Regions from separate parts of the Rouxiella chamberiensis genome, predicted to be linked through region 1. Evidence: predicted binding sites of a transcription regulator. Region 1 holds the regulator's gene; the other holds the start of a gene.
The links. The regulator CRP, encoded in region 1, controls carbon source genes, mostly activating them, when cyclic AMP is high. The targets are predictions, from matches to a motif close to ATGTGANNNNNNTCACAT.

Region 1 (5,881 bases):
GGCGGCCAGCCAAAATACTCCGACGGCTTTGGTCCGAAACCGGCCGATATCGTCCACGTTCCGTTTAACGATCTGGATGCCGTGAAAGCGGTGATCGATGACCACACCTGCGCCATTGTCGTCGAGCCGATTCAGGGCGAAGGCGGCGTAACGCCCGCGACGCAGGCATTCCTGGAAGGTCTGCGTGCGCTGTGCGACGAGCACAAGGCACTGCTGGTCTTCGATGAAGTGCAAAGCGGCATGGGCCGCAGCGGCAAGCTGTTCAGCTATATGCATTACGGCGTGACGCCCGACATTCTCACCACGGCAAAAGCGCTCGGCGGCGGTTTCCCGATAAGCGCGATGATTACCACGGAAGACGTGGCATCCGTCATGGCGCCGGGCAAACACGGCACCACTTACGGCGGCAATCCTCTGGCTTGTGCCGTGGCAGAAGCGGCACTGGACCTCATCAATACGCCAGAAGTGCTGGCAGGAATCGAAGAGCGTCGCCAGGCGTTCCTGCAGGCGCTGGAAGCCATCAACGCCAAATATCAGGTGTTTGCCGAGTTCCGTGGTCAGGGTTTGCTGATCGGGGCCGAACTTTGCGAAAAATACAAAAACCGTGCCGGCGAGTTTATGACTGCCGCGGCAGAATCTGGCTTGATGATGCTGGTGGCCGGAACCAACGTAATGCGCTTTGCGCCATCACTGGTGATCGATTTCGACGACATCAGCGAAGGCATGGCGCGTTTCGAGAAAGCCGTACAGAAAGTCGTGGGCTAATCGCTTTCCCTTCTCCTGTCGAAAGGCAGGAGAAGGGATTACGCTTTCACCCGGCGAGTAAGCCAGATCCCGTGATGCGGTCTTTGCCGCCAGGCCAGAGACGAAATCGTGTTCATGGCGCTGAGATGGGAAAGCACGCGGCGCAGATGCCGCTCCATTTCGGTAACGGGCATATCGGTATGCATGTCCGGCGGCTGAAACGCCGTCGATCCGCTGCTCGTTCCGTCGGTGGTTAATCGCTGCTGACAACTCTGCAAGGCAATTTCGCAAGTCTGCAAATACTCGATGGCCAGTTTCGGCGTCAGCATGTAATGCTCGCGCGCAAGAATGGTCATGGCGTTGATATGGTCGACCAAAAACTGACTGTGCGTCACCCAAAGCCGCATATCCGTCAGATAATGCGAATTGAATCCCGGCTCCTGCATGGCCTGATTCAGCGAGGTAAATAGCTGATTATGCGCCTGATTCACTTTCATGCGGGCGTAGGCCAGCTCGGCGGGATCCGGATCTTGCTGCAATACCCGTCTAATGGCTTCCTGATCGGCCTCCAGCGCCTGATGCGCGTTGGTGCGCAGCATCCCGCTCTGCCACTGCGGCCACAGCCAGATAGTGCCGCCAAACGCCAGCGCGCAGCCAATCAGGGTATCAATCAGCCGCGGCAGCAGGAAATGCGCACCATTGAGCGCCAGAATCTGCAACGTATAGACCGCCGTCACCGTCAGGCCAATCATTCCCAACCCGTAATTTTTGCGCAGCACCGTGTAGGAGACAAGGGTAATGATCAGCATGAGCAGCAGCGTTAAATTTTGCGGAATGGCGAGCTGAAGCAGACCCGCGGCCGCGATAAGCCCTATCAGCGTGCCGAGCGCACGGTGCTGAATCCGCACCCGCGTGGCGTTGTAGCCGTTTTGGCTCACCAGCAGGGTGGTAAGCAAAATCCAGTAAGGTTTTGGCAAATTGAAGAACATGCCGAGCGTACTGCCTATCGCCAGAATAACGCCAAGCCGCGCGGCATTGCGCAGGGCCGCCGACTTGAAGGAGAGATAGCTTTTCAGCGCGGCCCAGAAGGGCAGCCGATTCTGCTCCTGCATCAAATCACGGCGATACAGCGGGCGCTGGGTGCGCAGCAGGCGGGCAATGCGACTGAAATGGTAATAGCAAAACTGACCAACGGGATTCTCGCGATAGCGCGAGGCAATCTTCTCCAGCGCCGCCAGTTCATTGGCCATCGAGAAACGCACGGAACGGCGATGATAGAGAATGTCGTCGCCAATCACCCGCAATCGCGCACCAATCACCTGCGCATTGCGGCGGATAACCGCTTCCGCGTGGCTCTCCTCCACCAGCTTTTGCACTTCGGTAGGCAGATGCAGGCTGACGGTAATGTGCTCCTGCAAATCCAGCGCCACCTGAAAACTGCGCAGCAGCCGTTTGCGATGTTGATGCTGGTTGGTGGGCAGCATATGCAGTTGCTGATAGAGCAGGGCAATCAGGTCGATCACTTTCTGCTGTCTTTTCAGTAGCGGTGGCAGCGCGGTCTCGGGATCGGTGTGCTGAGTCAGCAAGGAGTATTTAGCTTCGAAATAATCGGCGAGTTCGTTATACAACTGGCTTAGGGTTTCGCGCATCGGCTGCTCTTCGGACAGTCGGAACCACAGCCAGTTAAAGAGGCCGTACCACGCGGTGCCGACCACAAACAGCAGCGGCGCATGCCAGATAGGCACCACGCCCGCCATACTGAGGGTAAAGATGGACGCCACCAGCGCACCCGACAGCAAACGGCCATGCAGCGGGCCTATCTCGCCCGTTACGCCGATAACCAGCGACAGGCCGAGCATGATAAACGGCAGCGGAACATGCCAGTTCACCAGCATCAGCTGGAGCAGAATACTGCTGACGGCAAACAGCGAACCGCCGATAGCCAGGCGTTTGAAGAAGTGTTTGTGCGGCGTGTCGAGACCGGAAATATTGCAGCAGGCAGGAACGAGCGCAAACAGCAGCCCCATCTTCAATTCGCCGAACAGCATGGCAAAGGCGATAGGCAGGCAAAGCACCAGCGTCTGTCGCAGCGCATAATTGATTTCAGGGTGGTAAAAGAGTCGTCGCCAAAGCGTCATGTGAAGGAGAGTCTGACAAAAACGGCACAACGAAGACTCGCCGTGCCGTTTTTAAAGCGATTAACGCGTGCCGTAAACGACAATCGTTTTACCGTGTGCCGAGATCAGGCTCTGATCTTCGAGCATTTTGAGAATTCGCCCTACCGTCTCGCGTGAGCAACCGACGATTTGACCGATTTCCTGACGGGTGATCTTTATCTGCATCCCATCGGGATGCGTCATGGCATCGGGCTGTTTGGCGAGATTCAGCAGAGTCTGGGCAATACGACCGGTTACATCAAGGAAAGCAAGGTTACCCACTTTCTCGGACGTAATTTGCAGTCGGCTTGCCATCTGTGCGGAAAGACGCATCAGAATGTCGGGGTTGACCTGGATAAGCTGACGGAATTTCTTGTAGGAAATTTCGGCCACTTCACAGGCAGTTTTCGCTCTAACCCATGCACTGCGTTCCTGACCTTCTTCGAAGAGTCCCAGCTCGCCGATGAAGTCACCCTGATTCAGGTAGGAAAGTATCATCTCTTTACCTTCTTCATCCTTGATAAGCACGGCAACCGAGCCTTTCACGATGTAGTAAAGCGTTTCAGCCTTTTCACCTTGGTGAATCAGCGTACTTTTGGATGGATACTTGTGTATATGACAATGAGACAGGAACCATTCGAGAGTAGGGTCTGTTTGTGGCTTGCCGAGAACCATTAGTTATTATCCTCTTTTTATCGCTGCCCAAAATCGCAGGGTTCTAAGACCCTGTTCGGCGATTTTTACTTCGCGCTCTTTTAGCATATGAACTGACCAGCAATGCTGCAAGCGGCAGGTAGAGTGATTTAAGCGGTAATTTGCCCTTATCACCAAGGTTATCCTGTTAACACCCAAAAAACCTGACCGCAACTTGTTGGAAAGTTTCTTTCGGCTTTGTTTGTAGCACAGGTTTGCAGACGTGTCTTGTGTTGTCTCGCTTCAGCATGATGCGGATCGAGTTACATTGCCAGTTTCAGGGGTAAAGGGTAGTCTGTTTTGAAAAATGACGAGTGGAGAGATTCAAATGCAAGCACGGGTAAAGTGGGTTGAAGGGTTAACGTTTCTCGGCGAATCAGCCTCTGGCCATCAGATTCTGATGGATGGCAATGCCGGGGACAAATCACCCAGCCCGATGGAAATGTTGCTGATGTCGGCCGGAGGATGCAGCGCCATCGACGTGGTTTCAATCCTGCAAAAAGGGCGTAACGAGATTGTCGGCTGTGAAGTGAAACTGACTTCCGAACGCCGCGAAGAGGCCCCGCGCCTGTTTACCACCATTAACCTGCATTTCATCGTGACCGGTAAAGATCTGACCGACAAAGTCGTTGAGCGCGCGGTAAGCCTGTCTGCCGAGAAATACTGTTCGGTGTCCCTGATGCTCGGGAAAGCGGCAACTATCACTCACAGCTTTGAAGTGATTGATTCGCAAGAATAAGCCATAACATTGCGACCACGGGTCGCGCCATCAATCGCCGACTGCCGCCGGGCCAATACCGGGTGGCAGCCGGTGCCTACTCTATTTTCTTGCCTTCCATGAGACGCTGCACCAGCGGCCCCATAATCAACTCCATTGCCAGTCCCATCTTGCCGCCAGGCACCACCAACGTATTGATATGCGAGATAAACGAGCCTTGCAGCATTGCCAGGAGATAGGGGAAATCAATTTGATCCAGCCCCTGAAAGTGAATTACCACAAAGCTTTCATCCAGCGAAGGAATGGCCTTGGCGGCAAAAGGGTTGGAGGTGTCGATGGTCGGAACGCGCTGGAAGTTGATGTGCGTGCGGGAGAACTGCGGCGTGATGTAATTGATGTAGTCATCCATCGATCTCACTACGGAATCCATCACGGCTTCACGCGAATGACCGCGTTCGCCGGTGTCGCGCACCAGTTTCTGAATCCACTCGAGGTTGACGATAGGCACCACGCCGACCAGCAGATCGACGTGTTTGGCGACATCGACCTGATTGGTGACCACCCCGCCGTGCAACCCTTCGTAGAACAGGATATCGGTCGGCTCGGGCAGCGCCTGCCACGGGGTAAAGGTTCCGGGCACCTGATTGTAAGGGACGGCTTCGTCATAAGTATGCAGGTACTTGCGTGAGCGGCCGGAGCCGGTTCTGCCGTACTCGATAAAACTCTGCTCCAGCAGGGTGAAGTCGTTGGCCTCGGGACCAAAATAGCTGATATGTCGCCCTAAATCTCGCGCCTTGCGGATAGCCGCGTCCATTTCCGGACGCGTAAAGTGGTGAAAGCTATCGCCTTCAAGCTGGGCGGCGTGCAGGCCCTGCTGCTGGAAAATCTTGCGAAAGGCCAGACTGGTGGTCGTCGTTCCTGCGCCGCTTGATCCGGTGACGGCGATAACGGGATGTTTAGCTGACATGGGCGTCTGACTCCTGCGGTTCGCGCATAATTACGCTTATTGTTACCATATCTATGCGCTGAATTACAGGACAACCGGGTGGCGGAGTCGAAGACATTTTGCACTAGGGATAATCGTTTTCCCGCTCTTCGTCGCCCGCACGGAACTGACCCCGCGGCATGATATTGAGCGTTTCGTGCAACTCGGACCACACCAGCACTACGTCGCCGCTTTTGAGCTGACGGCGAACGTCTTCGACCTTTTGCGCCAGTGAGCGCTCCTGTTCGCCGTAGTCCGTGCCTTCGCGCAGTACAAAGGCTTCAATCACGCTGTCGAGCGTTTCGGTAGGCAGTTCTTTCCAGGGAATGATCATGTTATTTATCTTTTTTCATCAGTTATTTAGCCAGAAGGCGCGGGGCCAGCCAGTCGGGAATGCGTGTTTCGAGCCACATCTGCGGACGCCGCCAGCTGCCGGTTACGAAGCCGACATGACCGCCATGTTCGGTCAGCTGATATTCAATCTCGGGCGGCAGATCCCGTGCATCCGGGATAACCGCGTCGGTCATGAAGGGATCGTCTTTGGCATGCAGAATAAGGAGCGGCACCTTGACCTTCGAAAGCCGC
Region 2 (5,881 bases), 220 kb from region 1:
TGGCATTCGATAACCCGAAGATTATCGAACAATTGCCGTTAGCCGCGAATGATCTGCAACACTTCTTCCACACTGTGTGTCGTTGCCAGACGATCGATAACGCCCTCTTCGTCGAGCGCGGTGGTCAGCTTGGTTATCACGTTGATGTGCTCGTTATTACGCGCCGCAATACCGATAACCAGACGGGCAGAGTCGTCTTCGTCATCGCCCCAGCGAATGCCCGCCGGATACTGGCAGAACACGATACCGGTTTTCAGCACCCGATCTTTCGCTTCGATGGTGCCGTGCGGCACGGCAATTGACTCACCCAGATAAGTTGACGTCAGCTGCTCGCGCGCCAGCATGGCCTCGACGTATTCTGCCTGCACGTAACCGCCTTTCACCAACTGCTCACCGGCAAAGCGGATAGCCTGTTCTTTATTGGCTGCCGTCAGGTTCAGGAAGATATTTTCAGGGCTCATGCGGAACAGGTTGCTGTTGTCGGCATCTGCCACCACGCTGTCGCTCAGGGTCGTGTTGACCTTTTCCTTGTATTCGCTGGTTTTGTTCACCTCGGCCAGACGGGTTACCAGGTCGGTATACAGGCCGCTGTCGAGGAAGTTGGTCAGTGAAATATGCTGCGCGTGCGGCACCTGGCGCATGGCGCGTTCGGTCAGATCACGGTGGGTAATGACCAGATCGACGTCGTCCGGCAGGTTGTTGATAGCCATGTTGGTGACGGAAATATTGCTCAGCTTGGCATCCTGCACTTTCTTGCGCAGCACGCCCGCGCCCATCGCACTCGACCCCATACCGGCGTCACAGGCAACGATGATCTTGCGCACGGTAGACAGGTCGCCCGCTACACCGGTCGCTGCCGCGCCTGCAACAGGTTTGCCGCCCTTGGACTGCGCTTTCATGTCCTGCACGCGACGGGTCGCTTCTTCCAGCTCATCGCCTTCACGCACCTTGGAGCTTTTCAGCAGGATGGAAGAAACCACGAACGACACCAGGAAGGCCGCCACGATAGCCGCGATGTTGGCGAAGTAGGTGCCTTTAGGTGTCATGGCCAGCACGGCGATGATAGACCCCGGAGAAGCCGGAGACACCAGGCCGCCGTTCAGAAGCGTCAGCGTGAACACGCCGGTCATACCGCCAAGAATAACCGCCAGCAGCAGGCGCGGGTTCATCAGCACGTAAGGGAAATAGATTTCGTGAATACCGCCAAGGAAGTGAATGATGGCCGCACCGCCCGCAGACTGCTTGGCGCTACCGCGACCAAACACCATATAGGCAATCAGCACACCCATCCCCGGACCCGGGTTGGCTTCAATCAGGAAGAAGATGGATTTACCCACTTCGTTGGCCTGCTGAATACCCAGCGGCGAGAAGATGCCGTGGTTGATGGCGTTGTTCAGGAACAGGATCTTCGCCGGTTCGACAAAGATAGAGGCCAGCGGCAACAGGTTATGGATAACCATAATGTGCACGCCTGCCGCCAGCACCTTGGACAGGGCTTCAACCAGCGGACCGATAGCCAGGAAAGAGAGGATAGCCAGCAGCATGCCGATGATACCGGCAGAGAAGTTGTTGACCAGCATCTCGAAGCCGCTTTTGATTTTACCGTCTACCCAGCGGTCGAAGTGCTTGATGCACCAGCCGCCCAGCGGACCGGCAATCATGGCGCCGAGGAACATCGGCATATCGGCACCGACGATCACGCCCATGGTTGTGATGGCACCGACCACGCCGCCGCGATCGCCACCGACCAGACGACCCCCGGTGAAACCTATCAGCAAGGGCAGCAGGTAGGTGATCATCGGGCCGACGAGTTTGGCGAGCGTGGCATTCGGGATCCAGCCAGTCGGGATGAACAGCGCGGTGATGATACCCCAGGCGATAAATGCCCCAATATTAGGCATTACCATGTTACTCAGGAAGCGGCCAAAGTTTTGAACCTTAACCTTTACGTCTGGTGAAAACATAAAACACACCCCTATTGATACGCGCTAACAATAAGAGCGCGTTATACGTGATAATTATTGGGACGGTATCAATACCCACAACTGCGGGATCCCGTCGAATTGCTGTCTGCAAGGCGAACTCTAGCACGTCGTTATGACCGCGCGTAGACAGGGCCGGACACGTGATTGCGATCACTGCTTTACCCCCTCTCCCCTCTACTTTTAGTGATATCCATCACATAAAAGTCCTGTAACTTAAGCACATTGCGCTAAAAGGCGTCAGAAAGGTGAAATAATTGTGATCAATGTCACTTTTTTGCGGGCGATCTTTATCACTAAAGCGTGATGATGATCACAAATTATTTTCGCTATGCGTCTGAAATTACGCTTGAAAAAGCATCGTTTTTTAAAGATGAAGGAATTAACCAGAATTTAACAAGTCAGCCTGAAAGAAAATTACGCTGCATTGCAGAGCCGAAGAGGCTTTCAGCACGGGCATGCCAGCGTGGCCTGCTTAGTTAGAATACCCTTAACTTAACTGAGGATTTACCCGCGTGGAGGACGAATCGTCTATAACCGAAATTCGCCGTTCTTATATAACCTATACCTAAGGACAGGTAACATGCCTATATTGATTGCCCTAGTGAATAAAAAGCAGCTAAATCATTATTATTTAGAATCTATCAATACTCTCGGATTTACATCGTAATATTTTTTTAAACTTACAGATGATATAAAGGATAAAAGGAGAAATCGGAATGATGTCTATTACGCTCGTTCTTATTATAATCAAAATCATTAACTTGGCATTAAATATCATTCTTGGAATAAAAAAGCTATTTGGCGGGCGAGGATAACTCGCGAGGAATATATCAAAACTTTATTTATTAATGTTCAACTCCACCTAATTAACCGGCATGATAATTGGCTCACATAAAAATACACCCTATACTTAAGCACAGTGAAAGATTATTCGATTCCCTGGTGTTGGCCACGTTGGCATCCCCTTATCTCGCCGAGAATAAGGGGCTTTTTTTACCGTTAATTAATTAGAAATAATTTTCTGAATACTGGATAAATATAAAGGTCGTCGTTTCTTAAATCAGGATGCGCCGGCCTGATGAATGATATCCAAGACGCGGTGCAGATCCTGGGCATCAATCTGACCCGGCGCAGAAGACTTGCCGACCATGCCAAACGCCATTGCGGAACCCGTTAACTCTCCCGACAGGCGCGATACCACGCCGGTTCCGCCCATCGCCATCGTCAGCAGCGGCTTGCGGGCGTACTTGCTGTACATTTCCCAAGTCGCGTTCATCAATGTCAGCACATCGCCCGCATCTTTCGGCGACGCGGCTATCTTGAGCACGTCCGCGCCTTTCTCCTGCTGTAAACGCAGGCGTCGAATCATCTCTTCCTGTGGCGGCGTCTTTTCGAAATCATGGCTCGACATCACAATGCCCACGCCAATCTCATGCGCATGCGCCACCAATTTGTGCACCAGCACTTCATTGCGGAACATCTCGATATCAAGCAAGTCCAGTTTGCCGTGGGTCAGAATTTCCTGATACAGCGCGCAATAATCGGCATCTGCAATGTCTTTCTTACCGCCCTCGGGCTTGGTGCGAAAAGTCACCAGCAGCGCTTTTCGCCCAACGATGTCATACACCTGACGGCTCAGACGGGCGATGGCCGACGTGTCTGCCACGCTGTCCAGCGGATCGAGACGCAGTTCGACCACATCCACCTCGTTGACGGCAGACAGTTCGCGGGCCTTGTCCAACACCTTCGATTGCAGGCTTTCGGAAATCGGTACGATAAGCTTGGGTCGACCCTCGCCGATAGTGATGCCTTTGACATGCAATGTCTCAATCATGGATTCCCTCCTTATTCATGAAAATGGACGGCTTACAGCGAATACTGAGGTTCGTCGCGGTAACAGACGGCTTTGAGCGCCTGCATGGCTTTGCGGGCAACCTCGGTGGCGTCCTGCTTTTTAAGCGTATCGTTGAATACTTCCAATCCAATCGGCCCGGTGTAACCCTGCTCTTCCAGATGCGTTATCAATGTATCCAGCGGGAATGTCCCTTCGCCCGGCAGCAGACGACTGTGTCGTGCCGTATCGACCAGATGATCGGCGGACGGCGTTTCGGCCAGATCGGATAACTGCACCAGAAAGATTTTTTCCATCGGGATGCCGTCGAGATCTTTCACCGTGCGCTGGCGCACGAAGATATGAAACGCATCGACGACCAGTCCGAGGTTGGGCGCATCGATGCGCTTAACCAGTTGCCACGCCTCGGCGGTGTTGTTGACGGCCGTGCTCCAGGCCATGCCTTCATAGGCAATTCGCAGTCCGCGCCGAGCCGCCTGCTGCACCAGCCAGCGCATATCTTCTTCGACGCGCTCTTTGACACACGCCTTGTGCGTGCAGGCAGGTGTCAACACGGTTGTTGCGCCAAGCTTGACCGCCGTATCCAGCATCTGGATGGCTTCCTGACGTTTTTCTTCGCGCAGGCTGTCGGGCGCGCCATCGAAGTCCAGCAAAACCTGATAGTCAGTCAGCGCAATCGGCAGGGTTTGCAGTAAATCCTTGATTCCCGCGCAATCGCCGTCGGTTGCCTCGACGTCCTGACGCCAGAGTTCAACCTGGTCAAATCCGGCGGCGTGGGCGGCGCGCAGCTTTTCTTGCGTGGAGCCGCTTAAACATACGGTATTGATAAAGAGTTTATTGGCTGATTTTTTCATTAACGTTCTCCCGGTGATAATAGTTAACCATAGACGAGTGCCTGCGGAGGAGGTCAAAAAACGCCCGCCCGCCACGTGTCTGTCAGGGTTGGTAATCAGGCACAAAGCGCTTCACGTCGACCTCCTTGAACTGCGAACGCGTGAAATGCTCCTTGAGTTTGAAAGGCACCGTGCAATCGAAAATGGTTTTGCACGAAATACCAGTGTCTTGCAGCAGCGGATTGAAATCCGGCGTTTGCGACGGGTCGAGCGGATGACAGCGTACGCCCGGAATAAACACGGTGCTGACATCGCCCTGATAGCGCGTCTGCATCGCCCACAGCACATCATCGGTATCGAAAATATCGACGTCTTCATCAACCAGAATGACGTGTTTCAATTCGCCGAAGGCGGCAAACGCCAGCAGCGCAGCCTGACGCTGTCGCCCTTCGTCGTTCAGCGACGCCTTCTTGAACTGCATGACCGCCAGATATTTACCGCCGCCGGAGGGATGGGCATAGACGTTGAGCAGGCGGCCGGGCATTGCCTTGTCGACCATCTGCAAAATGCTGGCCTCGGTCGGGATCCCGGCCATGTTGACGTGTTCTTCGCTCGGCCCGATCACCGTTTGCAGAATAGGATTTCTGCGGTGCGTCACGGCTTTTACCTTGATGACCGGCACTTCCTGCTTGGCCTCGCCGGTATAACCCGGAAATTCGGGCATCGCTTTACCCGTGTGGGTGTTCTGGTCTTCGCGCACGCGATAATTGGGGATGAGTTCACCTTCGATAACGATTTCGGCATTGGCAATCGCCCGCGCCCTGACCGACACGCAGTCAACCAGCTCAACGGCCTGGTCGCGCAGGCTTCCGGCCACCTGAAGCTCATCGAAACCCAGCGGCGTGGTCGGCGGCTCGAAACAGGCACCGATTTCTATCGCCGGATCGACGCCGATACTGATAGAAATCGGCAGCGCTTCACCTTTGGCTTCGGCTTTCATGCGGAACTGGTCCAGATGACGGCCCGGCACGAAATACATCGAAATCTCGTCGGCGCTTTGCACGCAGAGACGGTGAATGGTGACGTCGGATTCACCGGTGTCCGGATCCGAGGCGTAACACATTCCCATAGTGAAATACGGACCGGCATCTTCTTCGGTATTGGTCGGCGCAGGAAGCAGCGTGCGAATATCGAAATCCTTGTCCGTTGCG

Region 2: O1V66_RS17765 (PTS mannitol transporter subunit IICBA) is a predicted target of CRP. The motif match lies at 2,240-2,257, and genes of this name have one in related genera.

Annotation. Positions count from the first base shown of each region.
Region 1 covers NZ_CP114058.1:4,034,191-4,040,071, forward strand. Annotated here, with positions in the region: gene argD (bifunctional acetylornithine/succinyldiaminopimelate transaminase) at 1-765, shown strand, start outside; gene O1V66_RS18750 (YccS/YhfK family putative transporter) at 804-2,882, opposite strand; gene crp (cAMP-activated global transcriptional regulator CRP) at 2,943-3,575, opposite strand; gene O1V66_RS18760 (OsmC family protein) at 3,922-4,332, shown strand; gene O1V66_RS18765 (phosphoribulokinase) at 4,409-5,278, opposite strand; gene O1V66_RS18770 (YheU family protein) at 5,382-5,630, opposite strand; gene O1V66_RS18775 (hydrolase) at 5,653-5,881, opposite strand, start outside.
Region 2 covers NZ_CP114058.1:3,817,102-3,822,982, reverse strand. Annotated here, with positions in the region: gene O1V66_RS17765 (PTS mannitol transporter subunit IICBA) at 39-1,964, opposite strand; gene aroD (type I 3-dehydroquinate dehydratase) at 3,046-3,819, opposite strand; gene O1V66_RS17755 (sugar phosphate isomerase/epimerase family protein) at 3,852-4,691, opposite strand; gene O1V66_RS17750 (UbiD family decarboxylase) at 4,774-5,881, opposite strand, start outside.